DNA from 2 places in the Bradyrhizobium sp. KBS0727 genome. Region 2 is predicted to be linked to the other one. Evidence: riboswitches for the same ligand, from Rfam matches in the RefSeq annotation. Region 2 holds a riboswitch; the other holds the start of a gene.
The links. A riboswitch is a leader RNA that binds a small molecule or an ion and turns the genes downstream of it on or off. The one in region 2 is predicted to bind S-adenosylmethionine.
Positions count from the first base shown of each region.

Region 1: it holds a riboswitch for S-adenosylmethionine, as region 2 does, so the genes downstream of both, FFI89_RS04535 (homoserine O-acetyltransferase) here and FFI89_RS03770 (O-succinylhomoserine sulfhydrylase) in region 2, are expected to answer to the same signal.

Region 1 covers NZ_CP042176.1:955,542-971,773, reverse strand. Annotated here, with positions in the region: gene FFI89_RS04555 (YeiH family protein) at 1-795, shown strand, start outside; gene FFI89_RS04550 (TIGR02594 family protein) at 797-1,447, opposite strand; gene FFI89_RS04545 (alpha/beta fold hydrolase) at 1,676-2,542, shown strand; gene metW (methionine biosynthesis protein MetW) at 2,600-3,268, opposite strand; gene FFI89_RS04535 (homoserine O-acetyltransferase) at 3,270-4,472, opposite strand; SAM riboswitch at 4,556-4,635, opposite strand; gene FFI89_RS04530 (chorismate mutase) at 4,819-5,667, shown strand; gene hisC (histidinol-phosphate transaminase) at 5,695-6,792, shown strand; gene FFI89_RS04520 (prephenate/arogenate dehydrogenase family protein) at 6,789-7,730, shown strand; gene FFI89_RS04515 (IS1182 family transposase) at 8,423-9,982, opposite strand; gene FFI89_RS04510 (hypothetical protein) at 10,122-10,370, opposite strand; gene FFI89_RS04505 (hypothetical protein) at 10,493-10,984, opposite strand; gene FFI89_RS04500 (hypothetical protein) at 11,000-12,556, opposite strand; gene FFI89_RS04495 (hypothetical protein) at 12,749-12,976, opposite strand; gene FFI89_RS04490 (serine hydrolase) at 13,645-14,907, opposite strand; gene FFI89_RS04485 (lytic transglycosylase domain-containing protein) at 15,013-15,813, shown strand; gene FFI89_RS04480 (diguanylate cyclase domain-containing protein) at 15,841-16,232, opposite strand, start outside.
Region 2 covers NZ_CP042176.1:805,508-821,739, forward strand. Annotated here, with positions in the region: gene FFI89_RS03735 (aspartate aminotransferase family protein) at 1-1,117, shown strand, start outside; gene argF (ornithine carbamoyltransferase) at 1,117-2,043, shown strand; gene FFI89_RS03745 (Hsp33 family molecular chaperone) at 2,230-3,234, shown strand; gene apaG (Co2+/Mg2+ efflux protein ApaG) at 3,671-4,063, opposite strand; gene FFI89_RS03755 (OpgC domain-containing protein) at 4,330-5,619, shown strand; gene FFI89_RS03760 (SGNH/GDSL hydrolase family protein) at 5,616-6,374, shown strand; gene FFI89_RS03765 (SGNH/GDSL hydrolase family protein) at 6,389-7,444, shown strand; gene FFI89_RS03770 (O-succinylhomoserine sulfhydrylase) at 7,565-8,758, opposite strand; SAM riboswitch at 8,832-8,911, opposite strand; gene FFI89_RS03775 (2'-deoxycytidine 5'-triphosphate deaminase) at 8,990-10,141, shown strand; gene FFI89_RS03780 (amidase) at 10,152-11,627, opposite strand; gene FFI89_RS03785 (hypothetical protein) at 11,766-12,827, shown strand; gene FFI89_RS03790 (MATE family efflux transporter) at 12,948-14,390, shown strand; gene FFI89_RS03795 (SRPBCC family protein) at 14,547-14,948, opposite strand; gene FFI89_RS03800 (VOC family protein) at 15,074-15,433, opposite strand; gene FFI89_RS03805 (AraC family transcriptional regulator) at 15,489-16,232, opposite strand, start outside.

The sequences.
Region 1 (16,232 bases), 150 kb from region 2:
AGCGCCGCAGCGGCGCTCGGACCGGCCCTGATCCTGGGGATCGCCGGCATCGTGGTGGTCGCCATTGCGACCAGTTATCTGATCTGCCGCCTGCTCGGCCTGCCGTTGCGCATGTCCATCCTGGTGGCGTGCGGCAATTCGATCTGCGGTAACTCGGCGATCGCGGCGGTGGCACCGATCATCGACGCCGACGGCGACGATGTGGCCTCTTCGATCGCGTTTACAGCCGTGCTCGGAGTCGTCGTTGTGCTGGGACTGCCGTTTCTCGTCCCACTGCTGAAGATGTCATTGACGCAATACGGCGTTCTGGCCGGGTTGACGGTCTATGCGGTACCGCAGGTTCTGGCGGCCACCCTTCCGATCGGAGCGCTCAGCAATCAGGTCGGAACCGTGGTCAAGCTGGTCCGCGTGCTGATGCTGGGCCCGGTGGTGCTCGGCCTGTCCCTGATCAGCCGCCGCCTGCCGTCGGAACCGCGGGCCGGTGCGCACGTATCCGAGAGCCGGACAGCGAAGCGCTCGGGCCCGGCGCTGCATGAGCTGGTTCCGTGGTTCATCGTCGGTTTTCTGACCGTCGCGGCCGTTCGCTCCTTCGGCTTGATCCCGCAGGCCATGCTGGTGCCGCTGGCAACCACGGCCAGTCTGCTCACAACCGTATCGATGGCCGCACTCGGGTTGGGCGTGGATGTGAGAGTCGTGGCCAGCGCCGGTGTCCGCGTTACTGCCGCGGTCACCGCCTCGCTTGTCATCCTGGGCCTCATCAGCCTCGGCCTGATCCGCCTGCTGCAGATCGCCTGATCTAGCCCGTCGGCATGACGTAGGCGTAGATCCGGCCGCGCGAGATCGGCGCTTCCCTGACCCGGTTGCCGTTGTTGCCCGAGATCATGATCGGATTTCCGGCAGCATCGATGCCGGTAATGATGCCGACATGGCCGCCGCCGCGCCGCCCCATGACAGCGATGGCACCAACCTGCGGACCGGAGACGCGCTGACCGTAATGCGCGAACGAACTCGCCATGTCGGAGCCGGTGCCATGATGGCCGGTGTGCTGCAGCACCATGTTCATGAACCGCGCGCACCACAGGCTGCCGCGGCCGGTCGGATTACCGCCGATATAACGCCGCGCCTCGGCGACGACATTGGACGAACCGAAGCTCGCCGGTGCCGACGCGCTGGCGTCTGTCGTCAGGCTTGCCTTGGTGTCGGCAAAGCCGCCTGCCCGCATTTGCGCTACGCCGCGCTCCCAGCGCGAAGCATCAGCGACGTGCCGACGTTGGACGTGAACGTAATGCCGCCTCGCATGATGGCCGGCGTGATAGGCCCGCGCGTGGCGCCCTGCGCCATGATGAGATCGTGCGTGAGCGGGAGTAACGGATACGGCGATCGAAGCCGAACACAGAGCCAGTGCCAAGACTCGAAGCGACCGGCGAAACGCAAGCAACTGAAACATAGATCATCCTCTGTAGCCCCCATTCCCCTGTCGCGTTCGTGCGGATACGAACGCGACGGCGGTTTTTGCGATGCGGGGTGTGACACGAGGAAGATTTCATATGGCCGTGCGGAAACGATTTCGGGGTCATTCCGCGATGATTCGATGACCAAACATGATCGATGCTGCCGCATTGCCGCCGCGAGAATTAACTGCAAATCTGCGGCCGGCCAACGAGAGGATATGCCAATGCCCCATGCCGTTACGAAAGATAATGTCCGCCTGTATTTCGAGGAGGTGGGAAGCGGAACCCCGATCATTTTCCTGCATGAATTCGCGGCCGACCATACCAATTGGGAACCGCAGATGCGCTACTTCTCGCGCGGCCACCGTTGCATCGCCTATTCGGCGCGGGGCTACACGCCCTCCGACGTGCCGCCGACATCCGACGTCTACACCTACCGGCATTTCTACACCGACGCGCTCGCCGTGCTCGATCATCTCGGCATTGCCAAGGCGCATTTCATCGGCCTGTCGATGGGTTCCTACTCGTCGCTTCAAGTCGGCCTCAACGCTCCGGAGCGCGCCCTGTCGATGACGCTGGCCGCGGTCGGCTCCGGCTCCAGCCTCGAAAATCTCGAAGCCTTTCGCAGGCAGTGCCAGGCCAACGCCGAGCAGTATGAGACGATCGGTTCGGTCGAGGTCGCGAAGGCGACGCGCGAGGCGCCGAGCCGGATTCCGTTTCTGCTGAAGGACCCGCGCGGTCATGCCGATTTCTATGCGGCGCTGGCCCGCCACAGCGCGCAAGGCTCGGCCAACACCATGCGCAGTTTTCAAGGCGGCCGGCCCTCGATCTACACCATGACGGATGCGATCCGGAAGGTGCCGACGCCGGCGCTGATCCTGTGCGGCGACGAGGACGACAATTGCGTCGAGCCCAGCCTGTTCCTGAAGCAGCATCTGCCGGCGGCGGGGCTGTCGTTCTTCCCGAAGTCGGGCCATGTGCTCAACCTGGAGGAGCCTGCGCTGTTCAACGAAATGGTCGAGCGGTTCATTGCGCTGGTCGAGGCAGGCCGGTGGCCGGTGCGGGATCCAAGGTCGATGATGGTGGGGTAGTTCCGTCCGTCATTCCGGGGCGCGTCGAAGACGCGAACCCGGAATGACGGGGCTAACTCACTTCCCCCCGCCCGCCCTCGACAGCAGGAACACGCCCTGCTCGCCGAACATGTTCCAGAACCACCACGGCAGATTCAACCGCAGCGGGCGGCCGTAGAGATCGAGGGCGACGGCGCGTTCCATCTTGACGTTGATCGCGTCACAGAGCTCGACGAAATCCTTGATGGTGCAGAAGTGGATATTCGCGGTGTCGTACCAGGTGGCCGGCAGGTTCTCGGTGCGCGGCATGTGGCCGCCCACCAGCAACTGCAGCCGCATCTTCCAGAAGCCGAAATTCGGGAACGAGACGATGGCGCGGTGCCCGATCCGCAGCAGGTTTTCCAGCACCACCTTCGGCTGCCGCGTCGCCTGCAGCGTCTGCGACAGGATCACGTAATCGAAGGCGTCGTCGGGATAATTGACCAAGTCAGTGTCGGCGTCGCCCTGCACCACTGCCAGCCCCTTGGCGACGCAGCGGTTGACGCCCTCGCGCGACAGTTCGATGCCGCGGCCGTCGATGCCGCGGCTTTCCAATAGCTGCAGCAGTTCACCGTCGCCGCAGCCGACGTCGAGCACTTTCGAACCGCGCGCGACCATCTCGGCGACCAGCAGGTGATCGGTGCGATAATTCCCGGTGCGATCCGGCGCAATGCCGCCGAGCGGCAAGGTCTGTTCCTGAAGCGCCATGTCAGACACCTGTACCGGCGAGCCCGCGCGCCTTGCCCGCGGATTGCAGGAAGGCCCGGGAAATGTCGAAGAATTCGGGCACGTCGAGCAGGAAGGCGTCGTGGCCGCGATCGGTCTCGATCTCGGCGAACGACACCCGCGCGCTCGATGCGTTCAGCGCATGAACCAGCGCGCGCGATTCCGAGGTCGGAAACAGCCAGTCCGAGGTGAACGACACCACGCAGAAACGGGTCTTGATGCCGCGAAACGCCTGGGCCAGCACGCCGTTATGGTCGGCGGCGATGTCGAAGTAATCCATCGCCCGCGTCAGATAGAGATAGCTGTTGGCGTCGAAGCGCTCGACGAACGACGAGCCCTGATAACGCAGATAGCTCTCGACCTGGAAATCCGCGTCGAACGAGAATGTCGGGAGATCGCGGTCCTGCATCCGCCGTCCGAACTTGCGGTGAAGTGCGGCGTCGGAGAGATAGGTGATGTGCGCCGCCATCCGCGCCACGCCGAGCCCGCGATGCGGATGCGTGCCGTCGTCGAAATAACGCCCGCCGCGCCAGTCCGGATCGGCCATCACGGCCTGTCGGCCGAGCTCATGGAACGCGATGTTCTGCGCCGAATGCCGCGTCGAGCAGGCGATCGCCAGCGTCGAGAACACGCGCTCGGGGTAGGCCGCGGTCCATTGCAGCGCCTGCATGCCGCCCATCGAGCCGCCGACCACGGCAAACAGCGTGTCAATGCCCAGCCGATCGATCAGCATGGTCTGCGCGCGCACCATGTCGGGAATGGTGATGACGGGGAAATCCAGTCCCCACAGCTTGCCGGTGGCCGGATTGGTCGATGCCGGCCCGGTCGAGCCCATGCAACTGCCGATCACGTTGCTGCAGATGACGAAGTACTGGTTGGTGTCGAGCGGCAGGCCGGGGCCGACCATGGTGTCCCACCAGCCGTGCTTGCCGGTCACCGGGTGCACGTTGTTGACATGCTGATCGCCGGTCAGCGCATGGCAGACCAGAATGGCGTTGGAGCGCTCCGCGTTCAGTTCGCCATAGGTTTGATAGGCGATCTGGAACGGCGCCAGGTCGACGCCGCAATCGAGCTTCAGCGGCTGCTCGATGCCGAACTTCGCCAGCAGCGAACTCGGATGGTCGGCCTCATGGGCGCGATCCTCGCTGTGAATCGAAGGACTGGGTATCGACTGCACGTTGGTCATATCGGCACCGGCCTCGTTAGCGGAGGTCCATGGACAGAATCAGGCCAATAAAAAACCCGGCCTGAACAAAGGTTCGGCCGGGATCACTTCTGTCCCCGGCCTGTTTAGCGAGTTGTTTAACGTGGCTGCAAGCCGGCCGGCTCAAATGACCACGGAGTGGCCTAAAGCTAGTCCGAAGCGGGCATTTCGTCAAGGCAGGCCCTTGGTTAACAAGGCAAGCGGGCCTGATGGCGAAGCGGCACCCTTGCGCCGTCTCGCACCATGGGGGAGAACGGGCCTCATCCGTTCGAGGCGTGGCGCAGGTGCCGCGCCCCGGATGAAGGTACGCTCTCGCCAGGTTATTCGCATGTCCAAGGCCCCCCCGGCTCCGCCCTCGCTGCAGGAGCTGCGCAAAGAGATCGACAGCATCGACGAGCAGGTCCATCGCCTGCTGATGGCGCGCGGCGACATCATCGACCGGCTGATCCAGGTCAAGCAGACCCAGGAAGTCGGCTCGGCGTTCCGCCCTGCGCGCGAGGCCTCGATGATGCGCGAGCTGGTACGGCGCCATCGCGGCATCCTGCCGCTCGACACCATCGAGAGCATCTGGCGCGTCATCATCTCGACGTTCACCTACGTGCAAGCGCCGTTCGCGGTGCATGCGGATGTTTCCGTCAGCGAGCCCGCGATGCGGGATTCGGCGCGGTTTCATTTCGGCTTCGTCGTGCCTTATGTGGCGCATTTCAGCGCACAGGCCGCAGTCGAGGCAGTGGCGAAATCCAAGGGCGATCTGGCGCTGGTCTCGGCGATATCGAGCCGCACGCCATGGTGGATCGCACTGGAAGCCGACGGCGCGCCGAAGATCATCGCCCGCCTGCCGTTCCTGGAACGCGCCGACCATCCGGCCGCACTCCCGGTGTTCGTGATCTCGCGTGTGGCCGACGACGCCATGGTGACCGAGGTCGAGATGTGGAGCGTTCGTGTCTCCGGCTGGAACGCGGATACGGCGCGCGCGCTGGCGCCGCTGGCCGAAATCGTCGCCGTGCCCGATACCGCCTTCGACGGCGCGGCGCTTTTGGTGTCGGATGCCGGCACCGGCTTCGAGAAGATCAAGATGGCCCTGATTGCGGCCGGTGCGTCGGTGCGCTCGTCGGCCCTCGTCGGCAGCCATGCAACGCGCTATACGGTGCCCTCCAACGGGTCGGCCAAGCCTTAAGGCCGCCCGAATTTCCGGAGTTTTGAGATGTCCCGCCCCATGCCGAATCCCGGCATTCTCGACATTGCGCCCTACACGCCCGGCAAGAGCCCGGTGGCGGAGCCGGGGCGCAAGGTGTTCAAGCTGTCCGCCAACGAGACCCCGTTCGGGCCGTCGCCGAAGGTGAAGGAAGTCTACAAGCAGGCCGTCGCACATCTCGAAGACTATCCGGAAGGAACCTCGCGGGTGCTGCGCGAGGCGATCGGCCGCGCCTTCGGGCTCGATCCCGACCGCATCATCTGCGGCGCCGGCTCGGACGAAATCCTCAACCTCCTGGCACACACCTATCTCAGCCATGGCGATGAAGCGATCTCCACCACCCACGGTTTTCTGGTGTACCCGATCGCCACCATGGCGAACGGCGCCAAAAACGTCGTCGCGCCCGAGACCGATTTCACCGCCGACGTCGACGCCATCCTGGCGCGCGTTACGCCGAAGACCAAGCTGGTGTGGCTTGCCAACCCCAACAACCCGACCGGCACCTATATTCCGTTCGACGAGGTCAAGCGGCTGCGCGCCGGATTGCCGCCGCATGTGCTGCTGGTGCTCGACGCCGCCTATTCCGACTACGTGTCGCGCAACGACTACGAGCTCGGCCTCGAACTGGTAGCGACCACCGAAAACACCGTGATGACGCATACCTTCTCCAAGATTCACGGACTGGCAAGCTTGCGGATCGGCTGGATGTTCGGCCCGGCCAATATCGTCGACGCCGTCAACCGCATTCGCGGTCCCTTCAACGTCTCGACGCCGGCCATGCTGGCCGCGGTCGCCGCCATCGAGGACACCGCGCATGTCCAGATGTCGAAGACGTTCACCGAGAAGTGGCGCAACTGGCTGACCGAGGAGATCACCAAACTCGGCCTGAAGGTGACCCCGAGCGTGGCGAACTTCGTGCTGATCCATTTCCCGCTCGACAAGGGCAAGACCTCGGCCGAGGCCGACGCATATCTGACCAAACGCGGCCTGGTGCTGCGGGCGCTGAACAATTACGGCCTGCCGCATTCGCTGCGCATGACCGTTGGCACCGAAGAGGCCAATCGCCTCGTCGTCGATGGGCTGCGTGACTTCATGGCGGGCAAATGAGCTCCGCGCCGCTGTTCAACCGCGTCGCGCTGATCGGCTTCGGGCTGATCGGCGGCTCGATCGCGCGCGCCGCGCGGGCCCAGGGCTTGGCCTCCGAAATCGTCGCCACCGCGCGCTCGGAGAAGACCCGCGCCCGCGTGGCCGAACTCGATATCGTCGATCGCGTGGTCGCGACCAACGCGGAAGCCGTCAAGGACGCCGACCTCATCATTCTCTGCATTCCCGTCGGCGCCTGCGGGCCGGTGGCGCAAGAGATCGCGCCGTTCCTCAAGCCGGGCGCGATCATTTCCGACGTCGGCTCGGTCAAGGGCGCGATCGTCCGTGAAATGGCGCCGCACCTTCCCGCTAGCGCGCATTTCGTGCCGGCGCATCCCGTCGCCGGCACCGAGCATTCCGGCCCTGATTCCGGCTTCGCCGAACTGTTCACCAACCGCTGGTGCATTCTGACCCCTCCTGAGGGCACCGATCCTGCCGCTGTCGAACGCTTGCGCGCGTTCTGGGCCGCGATGGGCGCGAGGGTCGAGATCATGACGCCCGACCACCACGACCTGGTGCTGGCGATCACCAGCCATCTGCCGCATCTGATCGCCTACACCATTGTCGGCACCGCGGACGAACTCGAAGAAGTGACGTCGTCCGAGGTGATCAAGTTCTCCGCCGGCGGTTTTCGCGATTTCACGCGCATCGCGGCCTCGGATCCGACGATGTGGCGCGACGTGTTTCTCGCCAACAAGGAAGCCGTGCTGGAAATGCTCGGCACCTTCAACGAGGACCTCTCGAAACTGACCCGCGCGATCCGCCGCAACGACGGCGAAGCGCTGTTCGAACACTTCACCCGCACCCGCGCCATCCGCCGCGGCATCGTCGAGATCGGCCAGGATTCGGCCGCGCCCGATTTCGGCCGGCCGCATGCGAATCTGGAGAAGAAGCCGGAGTAGAACCATCCTCGTCGTCCCGGCGACCTTGGCTCTTTCCGCCGTCATTGCGAGCCAACGGGTCGGCGCGAAGCGCCGCCCGATGACAGGCTCCGCGAAGCCATCCATCGCGCGGCATAGCGGATAGCTGGATTGCTTCGTCGCTTCGCTCCTCGCAATGACGTTGATAGGCCTGAACGCGGTTTCGCGTTCTCGCGACGCGTTACGCCCGAAGTTTTGCTGGAAACCTTGCCCCCCGAAATCAGAGGACGCAGGGAAGACCGGGTGCGCGCTGCACCCGCGGTCTCGCGTGCGATGTGCATTAGAAATGCTGCACACGAGCATACAGGTTCAGCGGAGAACACCCGGCCTTCCCTGCGCAATGGCTTTACGGCTTATACGATTTCGTCCTGGTGACCGGCTTTCTTGCCACCATCATCGACGTCGGCTTTCGCTTCCGCCAACTTGACGCCAGCACCGGGGCGTCGGACCCAAACGACTTCGCCGTACGCTAGTGGCCGCGCTCGTCAGTCGCAGCCTTCGCGTCCACCGCTCCCTGCCCCTCGTTCGCGACGATGGCCAACGCCCCTTTGGTGGGACAGGATGGCGGGAGTCCTACGGCTGATTTGCCCGACGGCCCTAGTGGAATATTTTTGCGCGGAGGGCTGGACGCACTTTTGGTGATTTGCCCGTCGAGGCTGGGCAAGAACGGTGGGTCAGCCGAGGAGAACCAGTCGGCCTTGCGCAGCGACGACCTGTTGCTCAAATTTGATCCAGAGCGTCTTTGGAGCGAACAGGAAGCGTTTTAGGGCGCCTGCGAGAGCGTGGAGATGCCAAAGGAGCGCCGCTGCGACGGCTGCAATGAAACGCTCGATGCCGAGGATGTTGAGCACGCGGGTAAAGTTGTAGCAGAGCGCCATCAGGCTCCATTCGCCGCGGACCTTGTTGAAGCCGCGAACGAGGAAGTGACGATAACCGGCGCGGCATTTGAGCGTGCCGAAGGGATGTTCGACGATGGCGGAACGGCGGCGCATCAGGTCGCCTGCGCCTTGCATCCTCGCGCGGTGACGCTCGAGGACATCCTCGTGCTCCCAGCGGCCGATGGTCCGTCGAGTTGCCTTCAGGCTCAGACAACGTGTCCTTAACGGGCACGCCTTGCAGGCCTTCGTGCTACTCGCATATCGGATCTCAGTCCGGCCACTTGTGTTCTCCCAGCGCCCCTCCATCCGACGCAGTAGTTCGCCGGCCGGGCAACGGTAAGCATCGGCTGAAGCATCGTAAGCAAAGTCCTTGAGGCTGAAGCGGCCTTTCTTCTCAAGGCGCCCATTGATCTCCGGCACAGGCACATAGGCCGTGATGCCGTCGTCCTCGCATGCCTTCAGTTCGAGGCTGCTGTAATACCCCTCATCGGCCAGCACCTGGAGTGCCTCCGCATCGAGAGCTTCCTTGGCAGTTTTTGCCATGGCGTGGAGTTGGCCGACATCGCTGCTGTCGTTCACCACTTCGCTTGCGACAATGAGATTGTGCTTGTCGTCGACGACGCTCTGCACATTGTAGCCTGCGACGCCCTGACCGTTCTTGACTAGAAGCCGGGCGTCCGGATCGGTCAGCGACATCTGCGTCTCGCCGCTCGCTTCCAACCGAGCCAGATCGGCTTCGGCGCGCAAGCGCTTTGCCATCAGCGCCGATACTTTGGCACCGATATCGCTGCCGTCTCCTCCGCCGCCAGCACCCGGACCGTCGGCGCGATCCTTCCCTGGCGCGTTGGCTTCCGCCGCATCGTTGTCTTCGATTGATCTGCCATAAGCTTCGATCTCCAGGTCCAGCCTGGCGATCTGATCGGCAAGCCTCTTGCGCGTAAAGATGCTCGCCTTGCTGGCATCGCCATGAAAAAACGAGCCGTCGATCGCAACTACCGCCCCGCCGACAAGGCCAAGCTCGCGAACCAGCAGCACGAAGCCGCGGTTCACCGCCTTCAACGCCGCCCAGTTCTCCTTGCGGAAGTTGGCGATCGTTCGATAGCCAGGTCGCAGATTCCTGAGCAGCCAGATCAGTTCCAGATTGCGACAGGCTTCCCGCTCCAGCCGCCGCGACGACCTGACCTGGTTGATGTATCCGTAAAGGTAGAGCTTCAACAGATCAGCTGGATCGTAGGGCGGCTGTCCCTGCTCCAAGCCGCGATCCGCATGGCGGAAACCAAGCTTGGCAAGGTCCAGCGCGCAAACATAGCTCTCGATCGCGCGCACCGGATTGTTGGGACCAACATAGTCTTCCATCCGAGGTGGAAGCAGGCTGGCTTGGTACCGGCTCTCGCCGGTCTTGAATGGGCGATTCGTCATACCCGAATCGTACATCAAGCCGAATTCTTGCCCAGTCTCGTCGCGCCAGTTTGTCGCAGGTCGACGTGACCTGGCTTCAGTGCACGTGGCCCGAATGCGGATGGCGCGCGCGATGCGGCGCGACCGTCACGACCCGGCCCGTGTCGGCGCGGTAGGCCGCCATCGCACCAGCCGCCGGGGTCGGCGATCCCGCATGAAGCACATCGCCGTTCGGATGATAAAACGCAAACGCGCCGGGTTCCTGAATCGCGGCCTGCGCGAAAGCTGTCGTTGCCGAAGCCGCTGATAGAACCAACGCAGCGGCCAATATCTTCAAATTAGTCATTTGTTCTCTCCATCCATTCGACCCGCCGCACGCGGCGGATTGTTTGAAACGATGATCAGGAGATGTGCGTTGATCGGCCTTCGGCCAGAGCGATTTCAATCACAGTGCCGCGACTGCAGGTTCTACCGTGCTTTTCTGCCATCGATCATGGCTCGTTGCGCGACGCGCGCGCTTGCGCGCTGCCGTCCGATGAACCCGGCGATAATCTGCATGGTCGCGCCGCCGAACCACCATGAGGCCACCACGAATTCCCAGACGCGTTGCGGGACCTCATCGAACACGATCGCGTACACCGAGATCAGCGCTGCGACCGCCGCAAGGAACGTACCGGCCGCGCTCAGCACTTCGACGGCATCGACGGCTGCGTATTTCGAAGCCTGCCTGGCCGGCGGCCGCGGCACATCGATCCCGATATAAAACGCAATTGCACCGGTCAACACTATCAGCGCGATGAATCCGCCCGAGTCGAACAGCGCGACATCGACCTTGGACATCTGGGCGGCCACGAACGTGCCGCACATCGCGCCCGTCATCGCAAGGCCGCATCGCTCGATCACCTGTGCAAGCCGGCTGATCAAAACATAATCCTGCATCGGGGTATTTCCCTTTCGCATGACGCGCTCCTGTTGTCAGAACGGATAGTAACGAACCTGGGTCATGACGATGTGATCGTCGGTCTTCGGCGCTCCGCCGACGCCGACGAACGCGAAGCGCTGGTTGTAGGAATACTGCACACCGAACTTGACCGCGCCGTAGTCGCCCTTCAGCACCGTGTCGTAGAAGCCCGCGGTATATTGCCGGACTTCCGAGGTGTTGCCGTTGCAGGTGGCGGCCGGCGAGTTTTCGATATTGCAGCCGGTGTTGTTGTAGAGCGGATTACCGTAGCCGAACGGCACCGTGCCGACGTTGGAGAAGGTGGCGCGGGTTTTTTCGAGGCCTGCATAGGCATAGAGGTCGAGCGACGGCGTGGTGTGCCAGACGGCACCCGCCTGCAACGCGGTGATGGGCAGCACCTGCATCGAGCCGTCCTGCCGCAACGTCACGTCCGGGAACGGCGCCGCGGTGAAACGGCCGAGCGCGCCCTGCGCCGCCGAGAAGGTCAGGTCGACCGTCTTCGGAATCAGTTCCAGCGCCAGATGGCCGCCATAACTCACGGTGCCGATATTGTGGCTGGCGAAATTGAAGCGATCGTAGAACTCGCGGTAGAGCACCCAGCCTTCGGCATGGAACTTGGTCGGCCCGAGCTGCGGATCCCACGCCGCCTTGATCGTCACGTCGGGCACGCGGTTTAGGCTGAGGTTGTTGGCGTTGTTGAAGAAGCTGCCGCCGGGGCCGGTGAGGTTGATCAGCAGGTTGGGGTTCAGCACGCCCTGCGGGCCGGTCGCCGGCGTACCGACGAACGGCACGTTACCGCCGACAAAGGAAGTGGCGGCGTTTTCCGCCGACAGCGCCAGCTTGAATTCAGGCCCGAAATCCTTCCAGACGCGAACGCCGGGCTGGCGCGCGGCGAGAAAGCCGGGCACGGATTCGAAATCGATCACGCCCGGCGCATCGACCGCGCGCGGATCGATGCCGACCCGGCTCGGCGCATTCAACGACCAGGATTGTCCGGCGAGAAAATGCAGGCCGAGATCGGTGCGATCGATCTCGAGGCTGGCCTGGCGCATCCGCGGATTGAAGGAATTGGTCGCAACCGAGTTCGCGGTTTGCGCGGCGCCTTCGAAATCGATTTCGCCGTAGCCCGCCAGATGGGTGTCGGCGCCGGCATCGGCCTCGGCCAGCAGCGAGAACCGGGTCTGCCGCGCCGAGAAGCGCGCCTCCGGCGTGTTGAAGTTCTTGCTCTGCTGGAACGGAATGAACGCATAGACCGATCCGGTATCGGAGGCGAGGTTGCGGCTGCGGTAGATGCCGGCAAAATCGACCCAGCCGCCGAATGTCAGCGTGACGCCCTTGTAGCAAACCTTGCCGGCGGGGCACGGATCGAACGGCGACGGCGCCTTGGTGGCGATCTTCGCCTGCGCCAGCGCCTGCGCCTGCTGCTTGCGTGCCTGATCGTCGATGCGCTGCTCGAGCTGCTTCAGCTTCGCTTGCAGCGCGTGAAGTTCCGCTTGGGCGTCGTCGGCCGCGAACGCCGGGCCGGCCGAGAAAGCGACGCTGCCGAGTAGAATTCCCCTGAGTATTTTCACGCGAACCTCCCACGCGAGGATGTTTCCTCATCAGGAGAGAGCGGCGATCGCATTCCGATATTCGCGAGCCCGCGATACTTTCGTTTCACAGTTTTGTGCGGGAATATTTCACAAATCAGAACAACAGCCGCGCGCAAACGACGCGGGCTCAGTCCCTACGGACCGAGCCCACATGAATCGAAAATGCCGGTCTTACTTGGCGGATCGCGTGTGCCGCATCGACGCCGGATGGCGCATGATCAGCCGCGGCGCCATCGCCCTGGCATCGGCCGGCGGCCGCGAGTAACCAAGACCGAGATCACCATTCGGACGATAGAAAGCGTACATTCCCGGCTCGTCGATCACCGGCTGCGCCGATGCCGAAGATGCGATCAACGCCGACAGAATGCTAGCCGCAGCAAGAAATTTGAAACTGGTCATCTCTGCTCTCCTCGTTATCGACCCACGGTGATGTCAGTGGATCGTCGGAGAGCAAGACTTCGATCGGTGGTGCAACATTCCCGGCGCGCCATCACGCTTTGGCGAGCGGGAGTTTACCGGGTGGCGGTGGTTAACTTCGATGGGCGGCGCCAACGGGTCCGGCCTTCGGTCGGCCCACGCGATGGCTTTACGGCTTACTTCGAGTTCGCCCTGGTGACCGGCTTTTCTTGCCACCATCGCCCGGAGAAGCGTTTGCTCTCCCCGAACTTGACGCCAGCACCGGGGCGTCAGGCTCACACGACCTCGCCGTACGCTTGGGCCGCGCTCGTCAGTCGCAACCTTCGCGTCCACCGCTCCCTGCCCCTCGTTCGCGACGATGGCCAACGCCCCTTTGGTGGGACAGGATGCGCGGATTCAAACCACTGATTTGCTCGACGGCGACAGCGAAATATTTTTCGCGAAGGGCCGGACAGACTTTGGGTGATTTGCCCGTCGGGTCGATTTGTCGCAGGGCGACGATTGAATTTGTCATTGCGAGCGAAGCGACTCGCGATGACCCATCGCTGTCATTCCGGGGCGTGCGTCGCACGAACTACGATGCGCAATTGCACCCCTGAGGTCTGGTCCTTCGGACCGTCCCGGAATGACGGTGGATAAACATGACCGTGCTACCGCACCATGGCGCCGTAGGTGATGTCCTGGACCTGCTCGCGATAATATTTGCGCAGTTCGCCGGGCGCCGCGGTTCCGACCACGACGACGAGGCGTTCCTTGGGGTCACAAAAGAACTGGGTGCCGTAGGCACCATTCCAGGTGAACTCGCCCGGATTGCCCGGGACGGACGACAGGCCTTCGCCGGTGCGTACCGCGACCCCGAGGCCAAAGCCAAAGCCCGCCCGATGCGGCTCGATGTTCGCCACGTTGTTCTTGATCTCCGGCCCGAGGTGGTTGGAGATCATGTGATGCACCGTCTTGGGGCTGAGGATGCGTTTGCCGTCGAGCTCGCCGCCGTTGAGCAGCATTTGCCCGAAGCGGATGTAGTCGCCGACGGTGGCAAACGAGCAGGCACCGCCGCAGTCGAACTTGGTCGGTGCGTCCAGCAGCTTGATGCTTTGCGGCTTGCCCGTCAGCGGATCGTTCGGGAACGGGCGGGCGAGACGGGCCCGCTGCGCCTCCGTCGGATGGAACGTGGCGTCCGTCATGCCGAGCGGCTGCCACACATTCGCGGCCAGATATTCGCCGAGCCGCTGCTCGCTGACTTTCTCAACCACCGCGCCGAGCACGTCGATCGAAAAGCCGTATTCGAATTCCGTCGACGGCTGGTGCGCCAGCGGCAGCTTCGTGATGCGGTCGATGAAGGCCTGGGTGTCGCCCTCCAGCGCCGGCGCGGTTCCGTCCGGGTATAGACGCGCGACCGCGCTCGAACTGTCGGGCCGTCCGCCGTACATCAGCCCGGAGGTGTGACGATAGAGGTCGTGAATGTAGATCGGCGACGCCTGCGGGTCGGTCTTCAGCGAACCGTCTGACTGCGTACTCCCGACCAGCATGTTGGCGAACGCCGGATAGTAATCCGCGAGCTTGGCCTGAAGCGCCAGCCGGCCCTGCTCCATCAGCGTCAGGCCTGCGACCGCCGCCATCGGCTTGGTCATCGACGCCAGCGCGAACACCGCATCAAGCGGCATCGGCGTACCCTTGGCGGCATCGAGCTGGCCGTAGGCCTTATAATGCACCAGCTTGCCGTCGCGGGCGATGGCGACCACGGCACCGGGCACGCGTTTCGCCGCAATCTCGCGGGCGAAGAAATCGTCCAGCCGGGCCAGCCCCTGTTGCGAGAATCCGACTTCGTCGGGCTTTGCCTCCGATAGCGGCGCGGCATGCGCGATGTCAAAAGCAAGGCAGGCCGCCACGGCCGCGGCAATCAGCGTCTTCATGAGATCCTCCCGGGCGCGCGGATCGAGCCCGCGCGATTGTTATTATGGGATTTATGCGCCGGCCGACTTTATGCTTAAATGCCGGTCGGTCAACGGAGTCTGAAAATGCCCGCCTGTAACAAGCTTGCGACGATCACGTTCACCGCTTTGGCGATGCTGGCTTGCCTCGGCGGCCGCGCGCAAGCCGCGCAATGCGGCAACGGCCCCGGCGGCTTCGAGGCGTGGAAGAGCGAATTCGCCCGCGAAGCCGGCGCCAAAGGCGTCGGCGCCGCCGCGACCGCGGCGCTGATGCACACCAGCTACGCAAGCGCGACCATCAACGCCGATCGCAGCCAGCGTAGTTTCGGCCTGTCGCTCGATCAGTTCCTCGCCAAGCGCGGCGCCTCGACCATTGTCGCGCGGGGACGTTCGCTGAAGCAATCGCAGGGCGCGCTGTTCGCCTCGATCCAGGCGCGCTACGGCGTTCCGCCGGGGCCGCTGATCGCGATCTGGGGCATGGAAACCGGGTTCGGCAGCCAGCGCGGCAATCAGAACATGCTGTCGTCGATCGCGACGCTCGCCTATGACTGCCGCCGTCCGGAGTTCTTCACCGAGCAGCTCTACGCCGCGCTGAAGCTGGTCGATCGCGGCGTGCTGTCGGGGGCTACGCGCGGCTCCATGCACGGCGAGGTCGGCCAGACGCAGTTCATGCCCAAGAACATCCTGGCCTACGGCACCGGCAATCTCGACGTCGCCGCCAATGCGCTGAACTCGACCGCCAACTTCCTGAGAGCCCATGGCTGGCGCGCCGGCGCGGGCTACCAGCCGGGCGAACCGAATTTTGCGGCGATCGAAGCCTGGAACGCGGCGGGGGTTTATCAGAAGGCGATCGCGCTGATGGGGCGGCAGATCGACGGCGGCAACTGAGCAACCCGATCGTTTGCACCGTTCATCTCATTCGCGTCCCATGCGCAATGGAGCGAGCGTGCTTCGCGTTGATTCAACGGAATTGCCATTCGAAAGGACTTTCGTGGCGCGGCTCATGTCATCCAGGTAAAACGGTTCTGAAAAATAGAACCCCTGCGCGCACCTGATGCTTGTGGCAGCCTGCAGATAGGCCACCTCTTCGAACGTTTCCACGCCCTCGGCGACGATCGTCATGTTGAGGGCATGCCCCAGCGAATTGATGGCCCGCAAGATGCTCTGATTGCGCGGGCGCTGGTGTATGCCGGAGATGAATGAGCGGTCGACCTTGATTTCATCTGCCGTAATATCGGCAAGCACGCTCAGCGAGGAATATCCGGTTCCAAAATCGTCGATCGACACACGGACGCCTATTTCGCGAA
Region 2 (16,232 bases):
CAACGGCGATCGCTATCTCGACTTCACCTCGGGCGTCGCGGTCAATGCGCTGGGCCACGCCCATCCGCAACTGGTCGCAGCGCTGCAGGAACAGGCCACGAAACTGTGGCACATGTCGAACCTGTTCAAGTCGCCCGACGGCGACAAGCTCGCCGCGCGGCTGTGCGAGCAGAGCTTTGCCGACTATGTGTTCTTCTGCAATTCCGGCGCCGAGGCGATGGAATGCGTGATCAAGGTGACGCGCAAGTATCAGGCCGCCAAGGGTCATCCCGAGCGCTATCGCATCATCACTTTCGAAGGCGCGTTCCATGGCCGCACGCTGGCGACCTTGGCCGCGACCGGCTCCGCCAAATATCTCGAGGGTTTTGGGCCGCCGATGGACGGCTTCGACCAGGTGCCGCATGGCGATCTCGAAGCGGTGAAGAAGGCGATCGGCCCGCACACCGCCGGCATCCTGATCGAGCCGGTGCAGGGCGAGGGCGGCGTGCGCTCGGCGCCGAACGCGTTCTTCAAGGGCTTGCGCGAATTGTGCGACAAGCACGGCCTGCTGCTGGCGTTCGACGAGGTGCAGACCGGCATGGGCCGCACCGGCGATCTGTTCGCCTACAAGCGCCTCGGCGTCACCCCCGACGTGATGTCGCTGGCGAAAGCGCTCGGCGGCGGTTTCCCGATCGGGGCGTGCCTGGCGACCGCGGAAGCCGCGTCCGGCATGACGCCGGGCTCGCATGGCTCGACCTTCGGCGGCAACCCGCTGGCGATCGCGGCCGCCAACGCCGTGCTCGACGTGATGCTGAAGCCCGGCTTCTTCGACCACGTGCGGAAGATGTCGCTGCTGTTGAAACAGAAACTGGCCTCGGTGGTCGATCGCTATCCGAACGTGCTGTCGGAAGTGCGCGGCGAGGGGCTCCTGGTCGGCGTCAAGGCCGTGGTGCCCTCGGGCGATCTCGTCAATGCGTTGCGTGATCAAAAGCTGCTCACCGTCGGCGCCGGCGACAATGTGGTGCGCTTCCTCGCGCCCCTGATCGTGAACGAGGCCGAGATCGAGCAGTCCGTGCAAATGCTCGAGCGCGCCTGCATCGCGCTGTCAGGGGCACCGTTGAAGAAGGCGGCGGGGTAATGAGCAAGCCCGTCCGTCACTTTCTCGACATCAGCGAACTGCCGCTTCAAGAGCTGCGCAACATACTCGACGCCGGCGCCGCCATGAAGGCGAAGCTGAAGGCGCATGAAAAGGTCAACAAGCCGCTCGAAGGCAAGACGCTGGCGATGATCTTCGAACGGCCGTCGACCCGGACGCGGGTGTCGTTCGACGTCGGCATGCGCCAGCTCGGCGGCGAGTCCATCATGCTGACCGGCGCGGAGATGCAGCTCGGCCGCGGCGAGACCATCGCCGACACCGCGCGCGTGCTGTCGCGCTATGTCGATGCGATCATGATCCGCATCCTCAATCACGAGGCGCTGCTGGAACTGGCCGCCTACGCCACCGTGCCCGTCATCAATGGGCTGACGCGGCGTTCGCATCCCTGCCAGGTGATGGCCGATCTGATGACGTTCGAGGAGCATCGCGGGCCGATCGAGGGCCGCACCGTGGCCTGGACCGGCGACGACAACAACGTGCTGGCTTCCTGGGCGCATGCGGCCGAGCGTTTCAAGTTCCAGCTCAATGTCGCCACCCCGCCGCAGTTCGCGCCGAACAAGGCGATGAAGGACTGGATCAAGGCCACCCAAGCCCCGATCGTGCTCGGCGCCGATCCGGAAGAAGCCGTGCGCGGCGCCGATTGCGTCGTCACCGATACCTGGGTGTCGATGGGCGACAAGGAAGGCGAACATCGTCACAACGTGCTGAAGCCCTATCAGGTCAATGCCAAGCTGATGTCGCTGGCGAAGAAGGACGCGATTTTCATGCACTGCCTGCCGGCCCATCGCGGCGAGGAAGTTACCGACGAGGTGATCGACGGCCCGCAATCGGTGGTGTTCGACGAAGCCGAAAACCGCCTGCATGCGCAAAAAGGCATTCTGGCCTGGTGCTTCGGCGCCGTGGCGTAAAGAGCTCCGGGAAGCCAAAATTTCGTCATGCCCGGGCAGTAGCGCGAAGCGCGTCTTCGCGCTAGGTGTCCCGGGCATCCACGTCTTCAAAACTATCGGCAAGCAAGGCGTGGATGGCCGGAACAAGTCCGGCCATGACGCCGAGAGACCTTTCTTTCCGCCCCCGCCGACCCCAGATAGAGCGCCATGTCACAATCCCCCGATACGAAAATCACGGCCGAGGCCCCTATCCGCGCGCCGTCCTCGGTTCCCGTTGACGATGCGGTGCTGCCGTTCGAGGTCAGTGCGCTCGACCTGCGTGGCCGGCTCACCCGAATGGGCCCCGCGCTCGACGACATCCTGACCAAGCACGATTATCCCGCCCCGGTCGGCAAGCTGCTGGGCGAGGCGATCGTGCTGGCGACGCTCTTGGGCTCCTCCCTGAAGTTCGAAGGCCGCTTCATCCTGCAGACCCAGACCGACGGTCCGGTGTCGTTCCTGATCGTGGATTTCCAGGCCCCCGATCGCCTGCGCGCCTATGCGCGCTACGACGCGACGCGGCTGAAGGACGGCCAGGATTCAGGCGCCTTGCTCGGCAAGGGCCATCTGGCGATGACCGTCGACCAGGGCCCGGACATGAGCCGCTATCAGGGCATGGTGGCGCTTGACGGCGGCAATCTCGAAGACGCCGCCCACGAATATTTTCTGCGCTCCGAGCAGATCCCGACCCGCGTGCGGCTCGCTGTCGGCGAAGAATGGCGTGGCGGCGGCGAAGGCCCGAAGCATCGCTGGCGCGCCGGCGGCATGCTGCTGCAGTTTCTGCCGAAGGCGCCGGAGCGGGCGCGGCCGGCGGATCTCGATCCCGGCGACGTCCCGGACGGCGTGGCGAAGCACGAGATCGAGGAGGACGACGCCTGGGTCGAAGGCCAGTCGCTGATCGCAACCGTCGAGGACGTCGAGCTGATCGATCCCGATCTGTCCGGCGAGCGGCTGCTGTATCGGCTGTTCCACGAACGCGGCGTGCGGGTGTTTCCGCCGTTGCCGCTGCGCGCGCAATGCTCCTGCTCGCGCGATGCGGTCTCGGCGATGCTGAAAAGTTTTGCCGCGAAGGACCGCGCCGAGATGGTCAAGGACAACAAGGTGATCGTGACCTGCGAGTTCTGCTCGTCGGTCTACGAATTCACGCCGCAGGAAGCGGGCGTGGAGGAGTAGCGGCGCAACGATTTTGCCCGACGGGTAAATCACGTCAGCTAGCGACAAATTGGCACGACGATTTTGAGGGCAAGGTTTCCAGCAAAACTTCGGGCAAATCATGCTGCGAGAATGAGAAGTCGTATCTATCCGCCGTCATTCCGGGGCGCGCGAAGCGTGAACCTCAGGGGTGCAATTGCACCCCGGGGAATCTCGAGCTTCCGGGTTCGATGCTGTCGCATCGCCCCGGAATGACATCGATAGAGACCGGTGCTTCCGCGTCATTGCGAGCGAAGCGAAGCAATCCATCTCACCACATAAAGAAAGAATGGATTGCTTCGCTTCGCTCGCAATGACGGTGAGGAGTCGAGCGGTCCAGCCACACTTGTCATCGTCCGGCTTGCCGCCTTCGCGGAGTATGACGACGGTGGGTGGAACGGCGGGCGAGCTCCCAATCCTAATTCAGCACCCGCTTGCTGTCCGGACTGTCCAGCGAGAACGTCGGCACGTCGATTTCAAAGCGTTCGCCGCTCTCGTTGACCATCTGGTAGCGGCCGGTCATGAAACCCGAGGCGGTGGGCAGCGGCACGCCGGAGGTGTATTCGAAGCGTTCGCCGGGCGCGAGCACGGGCTGTTCGCCGACCACGCCTTCGCCGCGGACTTCCTGCTTGCGCCCGGTGGCGTCGGTGATGACCCAATGCCGGGTGCGGAGCTGCACGGTCTCGGCGCCGGTATTGGTGATCACAATCGTGTAGGACCAGAAATACTGGCCCCGGTCGGTCGCCGAGCGTTCCGGCATGAAGTTCGGCTCGACGGTAACTTCGATCTGACGGGTGACGGCACGGTACATGCGAAAAAGCTTTCGAAAATCCTGGCGCGCATCATAGCCAAGAAAACAGTGATACCCAAGAAATGGCCGGGAACCAATCGCAGGAAGGGCCGGCGGGGCCGGTTGCGGCGCCTTTCATCGCGGTTTCAACATAGTTCCCTTCTAAAGCGCACCCGCGTGCGGCTGGCCATGTATCTCCTTGCGTATCTTGTCTGCAACCTACGGGCCGATATGATCGATTTCGGACAGTGCAAGCGCGGAATTACCACCTGCCGAGACGGTGCCAGATGACGTCCATTGCCGATCCCATCGCCGGTACGCCGCTTGGCGGTGCCAAGCCCGATATCAAGCCCGATATCAAGGCCACGCCGGCGGCGAGCGACGCCGCGGCGGCTGCGTCCGCACCGGCGATTGCGTTTCCGGCCGCCGGCGAGCGCGAATTGCGGCTCGACCTGTTTCGCGGGCTCGCGCTGTGGCTGATCTTCATCGATCATCTGCCGCCGAACATCCTGACCTGGTTCACGATCCGCAATTACGGATTTTCCGACGCCACCGAGATCTTCATCTTCATCTCCGGCTATACCGCGGCCTTTGTCTATGGCCGCGCGATGCTGGAGGCGGGCGTCGTGGTGGCGACCGCGCGGATCCTGCGGCGGGTCTGGCAGATCTATGTCGCGCATGTGTTCCTGTTCACGATCTTCCTGGCCGAGATTTCCTACGTCGCCACCAGTTTCGAGAACCCGCTCTACAGCGAAGAGATGGGCATCATGGATTTTCTCAAGCAGCCTGACGTGACCATCGTCCAGGCGCTGCTGCTGAGATTCCGCCCCGTCAACATGGACGTGCTGCCGCTCTATATCGTGCTGATGCTGTTCCTGCCGCTGATCCTGTGGCTGATGAAGTGGAAGCCCGACGTCACGCTGGCGCTGTCGGCGCTGATCTATGCGCTGACCTGGCATTTCGACTGGTACCTGTCGGCGTATCCGAATGGCGTCTGGTTCTTCAACCCGCTGGCCTGGCAGTTGCTGTTCGTGTTCGGGGCCTGGTGCGCGATGGGCGGGGCTCAGCGGATGTCGCGGATCCTGGTGTCGCCGGTGACGATGTGGATTTCGTTCGTCTACCTGTTTGCCTCTTTCTGCGTCACCCTGACCTGGTACGTGCCCCAGCTCAGCCACTTGATGCCGCGCGTCGTCGAACAGTGGATGTATCCGATCGACAAGACCGATCTCGACGTATTGCGCTTCGCTCATTTCCTGGCGCTGGCGGCGATCACGGTGCGCTTCCTGCCCAGGGATTGGCCGGGGCTGAAATCGCCCTGGCTGCGACCATTGATCCTGTGCGGTCAGCATTCGCTTGAGATATTCTGCCTCGGTGTCTTCCTGGCTTTCGCAGGGCATTTCGTGCTGGCCGAAGTCTCCGGCGGTGCTGCAATGCACTTGCTGGTCAGCATCTCCGGGATCCTCATCATGTGGGGAATGGCGTGGGTGATTTCGTGGTACAAGCACTCTGCCGACAAGGGTGCGTCGAAAACAAAAAGCGCCGCCGGCAACGCCGACATGGCGGGAGGAGGCGCATGAGGTCCGCTGTCAGGACTCTGCTGGGCATGACGCTGCTCGCCGGCTTGGCGGCTACCGGTTTTGCGCGCGCCGAGGATGCCCCCCAGACCTGCGATGTGCCGGCCTATCTTTTGACCAGCGAAAACTCGCTGCCGAGAGTGGCGGAGGCCGTGAAAAACGGCCAGCCGCTGACCATCCTGGTGGTCGGCAGCCGTTCCTCCTCCATCCCCTCCGCGGAAGCCAGCGCCTACCCCGCCAGGTTGCAGGAGGCGCTGAAAGAGCGGCTGCCGCAGCTCGCGATCAACCTATCCGTAGAACTACAGTCCGCGAAATCCGCCGAGGAAACGGCCGGCACGCTCGTTAAGCTGGTGGAAGCAAAAAGGCCTACTTTGGTTATCTGGCAGACCGGCACCGTCGATGCTATGCGATCCGGCGATCCCGACGATTTTCGCAGCGCGTTGGACGAAGGTGTTGTTGCGCTGCAAAAAGCTGGAACCGATGTGGTCTTGGTCAACCTGCAATACAGTCCGCGCACGGAAACGATGATTTCTGCGCCGCCCTATCTCGACAATATGCGGGTGGTGGCGCAGCAGCACGAGGTTCCGCTGTTCGACCGGTTTGCGATCATGCGTCACTGGAACGACGCCGGAGATTTCGACCTGTTCAGTACCGCGCACGGCATCGATCTGGCCAAGCGCGTCCACGCCTGCCTCGGCCGCGCGCTGTCGAAATTCGTGATCGATACCGCCCACCTTGATGCGGCGCAGCAGAATTAAGGGAACTAGCGTTAATGAGTTGTCACTACCCTTTTCGTTTGACCACATTCGCCGCCGCCGCTTTTGCGCTGTTGACGCCTGCCTGCGTTTTGCCGCTGCACGCGCAAGTTGCCCAGCCGCAGGCCGCGCAGCAGGCCGCGCTCGGCGACAATGCCAAGGCTGAAGCCGCCAAGCCGCCGGCCGCGCCGACGACGGGCGGCTCGCCGACCTCAGTCGGTTCACCGACCACCGGCGCCGGCAATGCCGCGGCCGTCGATCAGGCCGCTCCGGCACAGCAAAAGGGCCTCACCGGCCGGGCGCTCGACAAGGTGAAGGAGGTCGCGAAATCGGCGAGCGATGTCTTCAGCCGCGTGCCGTGTCTGTCGCCGAAGGGCCTCGCCGTGTCGATGGGCTCGCTGCCGCATGTCGCGAACAAGTTGATCGCGGGCCAGCCGGTCGTGATCATCGCGTTCGGGTCATCCTCGACCGACGGTTACGGCGCGTCGTCGCCCGAATTCAAATATCCCAACCGGCTCGCCGCGCAGCTGCGCCGGCAATATCCGACCGCCGACATCACCGTCGTTAACCGCGGCAAGGGTGGCGAGGACGCGCCCGAAATGATGAAGCGGTTGCAGGCCGAAGTGATCGACATGCATCCGGACATGGTGATCTGGCAGGTCGGCACCAACGCGGTGCTGCGCAACCTCGATCCGACCGAGACCGCCAACATGGTCGAGGAGGGCGTCGCGCGCATTCAGGCGGCCGGCGCCGACCTCGTGCTGGTCGATCCGCAATATTCGCCGCGCGTCAACGAACATCCGGAAAGCGCCGGCAAGATCGTCAAGCTGCTCGGCAGGGTCGCCGAACTCCGTCACGTCGGCGTGTTTCCGCGCTTCGAGGTGATGCGCGACTGGCACGAGAAGCAGTCGATCCCGATCGACAGCTTCGTCATCTCCGACGGCCTGCACATGAACGACTGGGGCTACGCCTGCTTCGCCCAACTGCTCGGCGACGACATCATCAAGTCGGTCGGTCAGATCAAGCTCGGCGTCAACGTGCCGGCCAACGTGCGCACGTATCGGCCGATGTGAGTAGAGCAGCGAAGTCGCTACTCTCCGCCGTTATTGCGAGGAGCGTTAGCGACGAAGCAATCCATGCCCGCCACGGATGAGAGCTGGATTGCTTCGCTGCTCGCAATGACGAGGATGCGCTCACGCCTTCTCCAGCGCCGCCGCGAAATCCTCGATCAGATCGTCGGCATGCTCGAGCCCGGCGGAAAAGCGAATAAAACCTTCGCTGATGCCGAGTTCGGCGCGTGCTTCCGGCGCCAGCCGCTGGTGCGTCGTGGTGGCGGGATGGGTGACGAGGCTTTTGGCGTCGCCGAGATTGTTCGAGATCCGCGAGATCTTCAGCCCGTTGAGGCAGCGGAACGCGCCGGCCTTGCCGCCCTTGACCTCGAAGCCGATCAGGGTCGAACCGGCGCGCATCTGCTTCTTCACCAGCGCTGCCTGCGGATGATCGGCGCGGCCGGGATAGATCAGCCGCGAGATCTTCGGATGGCTGGCGAGCGCGTCGGCAATCTTCGCCGCGGTCTCGGTCTGCGCGCGTACGCGCACGGCCAATGTCTCCAGCCCCTTCAGCAGCACCCAGGCATTGAACGGCGACATCGACGGGCCGGTCTGGCGCATGAAGTTGTGAATGTGCTCGGCGATGAACGCTTCCGAGGACAGGATGATGCCGCCGAGGCAGCGGCCCTGGCCGTCGATGTGCTTGGTGGCGGAATAGACCACGACGTCGGCGCCGAGCGACAGCGGGCTCTGCCAGATCGGCGTCGCGAACACGTTGTCGACGATCAGCCGCGCGCCGCCCTGATGCGCGATTTCGGCGATCGCCGAAATGTCCATCACGTCGAGCGTCGGGTTGGTCGGGCTCTCCAGGAAGCAGGTCCTGGTGTTCGGCCGCATCGCCTTCTTCCACTGGTCGAGGTCGAGGCCGTCGACCAGCGTCGACTGGATGCCGTAGCGCGGCAGCAGGTCTTCCACCACGTAGCGGCAGGAGCCGAACATCGCCTTCGCCGCCACCACGTGGTCGCCGGCCTTCAGCGGCGCCAGGATCGCGGTGGTCACCGCGGCCATGCCGGTCGCGGTCGCGCGCGCGGCCTCTGCGCCTTCGAGCTCGATCATGCGGCGCTCGAACATCGAGATGTTGGGATTGGAAAACCGCGAATAGAGGAAGCCGGGATCCTCGCCCTTGAACCGTGCCTCGCATTGCTCGGCAGTGTCGTAGACGAAGCCTTGGGTCAGGAACAGCGCCTCGGAGGTTTCTCCGTATTGCGAGCGCAGGGTGCCGGAATGGACCAGCCGGGTTTCGGGACGATAGCGGGCAGCAGAATTAGCGTCAGACATGTGACCTCCGTCGTGACCATCCCTAGAAATGGTCACAAAAAAACCGGCCTGGAAAAATTTCCACAGGCCGGGATCACACGTGTCCCCGGCCTGTTTAGCTACTTATTTAACGTGGCTGCAAGCCGGCCGGCTCAAATCACCACGGGATAAGTCATGCTGATATTCCCTCGCGCCCTTTTCGTCAAGGCGGCCATCGGATAACCCGTAAAAGCCCTTATTTATGAGGTCTGGATGGCATTCGGACCATCCCGATGGGCCGCCTCAGAGGACCATGCCGTGTCGTTTTCGCTGCCCCCCGACGCCAACGGAATTCTGCCCGACCGCATGATCGCGGCGATGGCCGATGCGGGCCTCATTTTGCCCGAATACCCCTTTGTCGAAAGCCAGATCCAGCCGGCAAGCCTCGACCTGCGCCTCGGCGATATCGCCTACCGGGTGCGCGCGAGCTTCTTGCCCGGTCCGGGCGCCACCGTCGCCGAGCGCATCGACGAATTGAAGCTGCATGAAATAGATCTAAGCGACGGCGCGGTGCTGGAGACGAATTGCGTCTACATCGTCCCGCTGCTGGAAAGCCTGGCGCTGCCGCCCGAGATCGTCGCCGCCGCCAACCCCAAGAGTTCGACCGGTCGGCTCGATGTGTTCACCCGCGTGATCGCCGACGGCACGCGCCGCTTCGACATGATAGGCGCCGGCTATCACGGCCCGCTCTATGCCGAGATCAGCCCGAAGACGTTTCCGGTGCTGCTGCGTGAGGGTTCGCGGCTCTCGCAGGTGCGCTTCCGTACCGGCGACGCCATCCTCAATGCCGACGAGCTCGACGCGCTGCACGCGGCCGAACGACTGGTCGATATCGACGACGCCGACCTCGCCAATGGCGTCGCGCTCAGCGTCGACCTGTCCGGCGAAAATACCAGCGGCTTCGTCGGTTACCGCGCCAAGCGCCACACCGGCGTGGTCGATATCGATCGCCGCGGCGGCTATGCGGTCGGCGAATTCTGGGAGCCGATCGAGGCGCGGCCCGACGGCAGCCTGATCCTCGACCCCGGCGAGTTCTACATTCTGGCCTCCAAGGAAGCCGTGCAGGTGCCACCGGACTACGCCGCGGAGATGGTGCCGTTCGATCCCCTGGTCGGCGAATTCCGCGTCCACTATGCCGGATTCTTCGATCCCGGTTTCGGCTATGCCGGCGCCGGCGGGCAGGGCTCGCGCGCGGTGCTAGAGGTGCGCTCGCGCGAAGTGCCGTTCATCCTCGAACACGGCCAGATCGTCGGGCGCCTCGTCTACGAGAAAATGCTGGCGCGGCCCGACGCGATGTACGGCCAGAAGATCGGCTCGAACTATCAAGCGCAGGGCCTGAAGCTTTCCAAGCATTTCAAGGTGTGAGCGCCGGCCATCAGCCCTTCGTCACGTGCACGCCCGGCCGCTCGCCCGAATTCCACTTACCGCCGATCGCGCGCTCGATCTGGGCCGCGAACTGAAGCAGCAGGCCGTCATTGGCCTGCTTTGCCTGCGCCTGAATGCCGAGCGGCAGCCCGTGTTCGTGCGTCGCCAGCGGCAACGAGATCGCGGGAATGCCGCAGAGATTGGCGAGCGGCGTGAACGCGAAGTTGCGCCACAGATTGCCGAACCAGTCGGCGACTGACGGGTTGTCGCTGATCGTGAGGTACTCCGTGGTGCCGACCTTCGGCGTCGGCAGCGCGGTGACCGGCGTCAGAATGATATCCCATTGCTCGAAGAAATCACCGAAGCCGCGCGATGTCGTGTTGAACACCGCCTGCATGCGCGCGCGTTCGGTGAAACTGGTGTGCCGGCCGGCTTCCCAGATCCGGATGTTGACGGGTTCGATGAGGTCCGCCGGCGGCCGGTCGAGCCCGCGCGCGGCGAGCATGTTGCCGATCACCTGGGCGAAGTTGCTGACATAACACGTCGTCTGCGCCTCGAAGGCCGCGGGGAAGTCCAGTTCCGGCAGCGCGTAATCGACGTGATGGCCAAGGCCTTCGAGGAAGCGCCCGACCCGCTCAAGCTCGGCCGCAATCTGCGCTGTCGCGCGATACTCGCCCCATTGATGCGAGAGCGCGATGCGGAGCCGGCCCGGATCGCGCGCGATCATTTCCATGTAAGGCTCCGGCGTGGTCCAGAACGGCATGAACTCGCCGGGCGCTGGACCCCGGCAGGCATCGACAAAGGCGGCGGTGTCGCGCACCGAACGCGACTGGCAGCCCTGGATCGAGACCAGCCCAGTCAGGTCCGACAGATGCGGTGCGAGCGAGAACACCCCGCGCGACACCTTCAGCCCGATATTGCCATTGACCCCGGCCGGAATCCGGATCGAACCCCCGCCATCGGTCGCATGCGCGATCGGGACTGCACCGGCCGCGACCATCGCGGCGCTGCCGGCCGACGATCCGCAGGTGGTGTAGTCGGTATTCCAGGGATTGCGCGTGATATAGACGGCGGGATTTTCGGCCGAACTGCAGACCCCGAACTCCGGCGTGGTGGTCCGCCCGATCAGATTGAGTCCCGCGTGACGAAATTTTCCGGTCAGGAACGTATCTGACGTCGCGCGATTGCCGCGCATGATCAGCGATCCCATTTCCTGCAGCCGGCCCTTCATCGTCGGGCCGAGATCCTTCATCAGGAAAGGTAGCCCGGCAAACGGCCCTTCGGGATTGGCGCCGTTGCTGACGGGATCGGCGATCGCGTCCTCGAATACTTCAACGACGGCCGACAGCGCGGGATTGACCTTGGCGATCCCTGCGGCCGCCTGCTTCGCCAATTCCTGTGCCGTGAGTTCGCCGTTCCTGACGCGCGCGGCCAGCGCCGTGCCGTCGTGCCGCGTCCACTCATCCCAGCTCATCGGCAATGTCATGCAATCGATCCCTTCGGCGTGGCTTCGGACCATAGTTTCGCAAGCGTCGGCGTCAAGGCAATCCAGCCTCGCGCGCGGCGCATTGCGCCACCGCGCTCGCGATGACAATGTGCTTCCACAAGAAAAGGGAGTGAAGCGATGACGGGGCAGGAGCGCGAACGCGAAGCGCAATGGACGAAGTGGCGCAGCGTCGCCGATCTCTACCATGCGTTTTTTACCGGCCTGATTCTCGCCGTGGTCTCCAGGCGCGGCACCGCGGATGCTGCCGAGTTCGTGTTCCGGGTATTCCGCCGCCAACAGCAGGAGCGCTTCCTGCCGGGGCTGGTCAAGCTCGGGCTCGATCATCTGCCGCCGGCGGTCGCGGCCGCGCGCTATCACTATCTCTCGAACTGGATCGGTGGTGTGCATGTCGAATACATGTACGAGACCGATCGCAAGGCCTGGATCCGCTATCCGCCGCCGCGCTGGATCTGGCGGGGAACGGCGATCTGCGGCGTGCCCGGCGAAGTCTCGCGCGCGATGCTGCGCGGATGGCACGCCAACAACGGCGTGGCGCTGGGCAATCTCAATCTCGGCTTCGTCTGCACCAAGCAGAGCGTCGACGGGCAGGACGGGCTCGAAGGCTACTACTGCGAATACGACCATCCGCTCGAGCTCGACGCGCGGCTGGTGTTCGCGCGGCATCTCGAAGCGCCGATGTTCGATCCGGCGACCGCGCCGGCGCTGCCGGTCGATAGCTGGCCCAAGCCGCGGCTGGAAAAAGCCTATCGCAACTACGCGATGGAATATGTGAAGACGGCGGCGGCTGTGATGGTGCAGGTGTTCGGGCCGGAAGACGCCGGCTATCTGCTGCACCTGACCGGCAAACTGATCGGCATGCAGTATTTCGACGAGATCGCGCGGAGCTTCGCGATGGACCAGGGAGCCGCGAAAGGTTCGGCGAAGGATTTCGTCGCCTTCCTGCGCGTGCTGTTCGAGTCGCAGGACGATGTCGCCGAGATCAGCGCCTCGGAGGGCGCATTCGAAGTTCGGCAGCAGACCTGGAAATTGATGGCTGATGTCGGCGATTATCACCCGGCCTGTGCGAACGTTCTTAAAGGCCTGTTCGAGGGTCTGGCGGCCGGCTGTGGCCGCCACATTCCGGTGCACCTGAAGCCGCCAGTCGGCGGCAAGGCGCCGTTTGTCTGGTCGATCGGGTAGAGAGACCTCGCTCGCCTGCAATCGTGCAGGCCCCCCTTGCGCCCCGTGCACAGGGAATCCTGCCCGGCCGTGGTAGGACAACACCGCGGCGCAGCAATCAGACTGCGCGCGGGAGACGAAATGCCCGATATTGCCGTCGCCGAACTACCCGTAGACGAGGACGAGCGTCCGCTTCCGCCGCCGGAAGCGCCGGCGAAGAATGCGCTGCTCGATCGCCCGATCCTGCGGACGCTGCTGTGGCTCGCCTGGCCCAACGTGATTGCGCTCAGCGCCAGCACCTGCGTGGTCATCGCCGAGACCTCCTATATCGGCCGGCTCGGCGTCGAGTCGCTGGCCGCGATGGCGCTGGTGTTTCCCTGTGTAATCCTGACCATGACGATGTCGGGCGGCGCCATGGGCGGCGGCGTGGCTTCCGCGATCGCGCGTGCGCTCGGCGCCGGCGATGTCGAGCGCGCCTCGACGCTGGCCGCGCATGCGCTGCTGATCGGCCTCTGCTTCGGGCTGACCTTCATGCTCGGCATGCTGCTCTTCGGTCCGAAATTGCTGGAACTGCTCGGCGGCCGCGGCAACGTGCTGGCGCAGGCGATCGCCTATACGCAGATCTTCTTCGGCGGCGCCGTGGCGCCGTGGCTGATGAACACGATGGCCGGCGTTCTGCGCGGCACCGGCAACATGAAACTGCCGTCGCTGATGATGCTGTCGTCCGCGGTCTGCCAGATCATTCTCGGCGGCACGCTCGGCCTCGGCCTCGGCCCGATCCCGCAATTCGGCATGCGCGGCGTCGCCGCAGGCTCCTTGACCGCCTATCTCATCAGCATCTCCGTGATGTCCTGGTACCTGTTTTCCGGACGGTCGCGCGTGGTTCCAAAAATCTTCGGCCTGCGGATTCAATGGGCGATGTTCTTCGACATCCTGAGGGTCGGCGCCATCTCCTGCTTCTCGCCGCTGCAATCGGTGCTGACCATCAGCATCTTCACCCACATGCTGGCGCGTTTCGGCACCGAAATTCTCGCCGGTTACGGCATCGGCGCGCGGCTTGAATTCCTGCTGACTTCGGTGTCGTTTGCGGTCGGCATCGCCTCGGTGCCGATGATCGGCATGTCGGTCGGCGCCGGGCGCATCGCGCGCGCCCGGCGCGTGGCCTGGAGCGCTGGATGTGTCTCGTTCCTCGCGGTCGGGACCATCGCGACCCTGATCGCGATCTTCCCCGATGTCTGGGTCAACCTCTTCACCAACGATGCCAGCGTGCGCGCCGCGAGCCACCAATATCTGTCGACGGCGGCACCGATGTACGCCTTCATCGGGCTGGCGTCGTCGATGTATTTTTCATCGCAGGGCGCGGCCAAGGTGGTCGGCCCTGTGATGGCGCAGACCGCGCGGCTGCTGTTCATCGGCACCGGCGGCTGGTGGCTGTCGACCCACAATGCCACCGCCCATGACTTCTTCGTGCTGGCGTCCGCCTCGATGGTGGTACTCGGCGTGCTGTCCTGCGCCAGCGTGATCCTGACAAGGTGGGGGCCGAAGCAGGTCGGTATTCCCGCGGCGCGGCCGGCGTTGTCGTGAGACGCGACAAATAGCGGCCGTCATTCCGGGGCGTGCGAAGCACGAACCCGGAATCTCGAGATTCCGGGTCTGGTCCTTCGGACCATCCCGGAATGACTGAGTTCATAGCTATCCATCGCCGATACCTTCGGCCATGCCTGCCGCCCCCGACATCGATCACGCGGCGTTGCGCCCTAATGCCTTCTGGATCGCCAGCGCGCCCTGGTCCATCTGCGCGTCGATATAGGGCGCGATCTCGTTCGGCAGCACGTCGGTGATCCAGACGAAACGGGTGCGTCCATCGCTCTCGGCAAAAACCTGCGCCGACGCGCTGTGCTGCTTCAGGCGTTCGCTGGCGATGGCATAGACCAGCCGGCGTCGCTTGTCGTCGCAATCGACCAGGGTTTCGCGGGCGACCGAACCGTTCGCAAACGTCACGATGCGGGCGTCGCCGTCGAGCTTGGTGTCGAGCACGAAGCCCGGGGCGAGCCTCGTATGCACCGCGCCGAAATCGCGCACCGCGTCCCAAACGTCGTCGGGATGCGCGTCGATGATGATGTCTTTGTAGATGGAAGCCATGGATGAGTCCTCTTGTCTGTTACGTTCGTCATTCCGGGATGGTCAGAAGGACCAGACCCGGAATCTCGAGATTCCGGGTTCGATGCTTTGCATCGCCCCGGAATGACATTCGTGATGGTCGCAGCTTACGTGCACACCGCCTCGACATTATTGCCGTCGGGGTCGGTCAAGAACGCCGCGTAATAGGTCGGGCTGTAATCGGCGCGCGGTCCGGCGCCGCCATTGTCGCGGCCGCCGGCTTTCAGGCCTGCGATGTGAAATTTTCCGACCGCCGCATGATCGGGCGCGCGGAACGCGACATGCGCACCGGTGCCTGAATTTCCCTTGTGCAGATGCAGCCAGAGCGCAGGCTGGTCCTTGGGGCCGAAGCCTGCGCCGGAATCATCCCGCGAGCAGAGCACATAGCCGAGGGGGGCGAGCGCCGCGGTATAGAAGCGAACGCTGGCGTCGAGATTTCCGACGCGCAATCCGATGTGGTCGTACATGGTGTTCTCCAGTAATAAGCGCGCGAGATTGCCGCGCGGCCTGGAGTAACCCTAGTCAGTTGAGGGCAAGGTGTTCTTGGAGAATCTTGCGATCACCCCGCGAAGCCTGGCGGAACTTCAGCGGCGAGGCGCCGGCGGCGCGGTGGAACGTGCGTACGAAATTGGAGAGGTCGCCGAAACCGACATCGTAGGCGATATCGGTGATCGCGCTGTCGTCGTCGGCCAGCCGCCGCGCCGCGTGGCGCAGCCGCGAGCGCACCAGATATTGATGCGGGGTGACGCCGAGCGTGTCCGAGAACAGCCGCAGGAAATGGAACGGGCTGATGCCGGCCTGATCGGCGGCGTCTTCCAGGCCGATGGCCCGGTGTGAATGCGCATCGATCCACAATGCGGTTTCGACCGCACGGCGGCGGTCGCGGGCGGCGAGGAAGGCGGCCTTGCGCGGCTTGCCGGAGGCCACTTCGACAAAGCGGCTCGCCAGCAGCTGGCCGATTTCGTCGAGGCCGATGTCGCTGTTGCCATCTGCCGCCGATTGCGCCAGCTCGCCGAGCACCACCAGTTCCGGCAGCGGCGGCGCGCAACCGGCCTGCCAGATCGCCTTGCTGTCGCCGAACGTCTCCACCAGTTCCGCGCTCAGGAAAAACGACAGGCACTCGTCGCCGCAGACGTGCTCATGGGTGCAGGTATATTCGTCGCCGGGATGGCCGATCAGCACCGATCCCGCCACCAGCTCATGGGACTTGCCGCGGCTGTGCAGGCCGAAACTGCCCTTGCGCACATAGGAGATCGAGTAACAGCG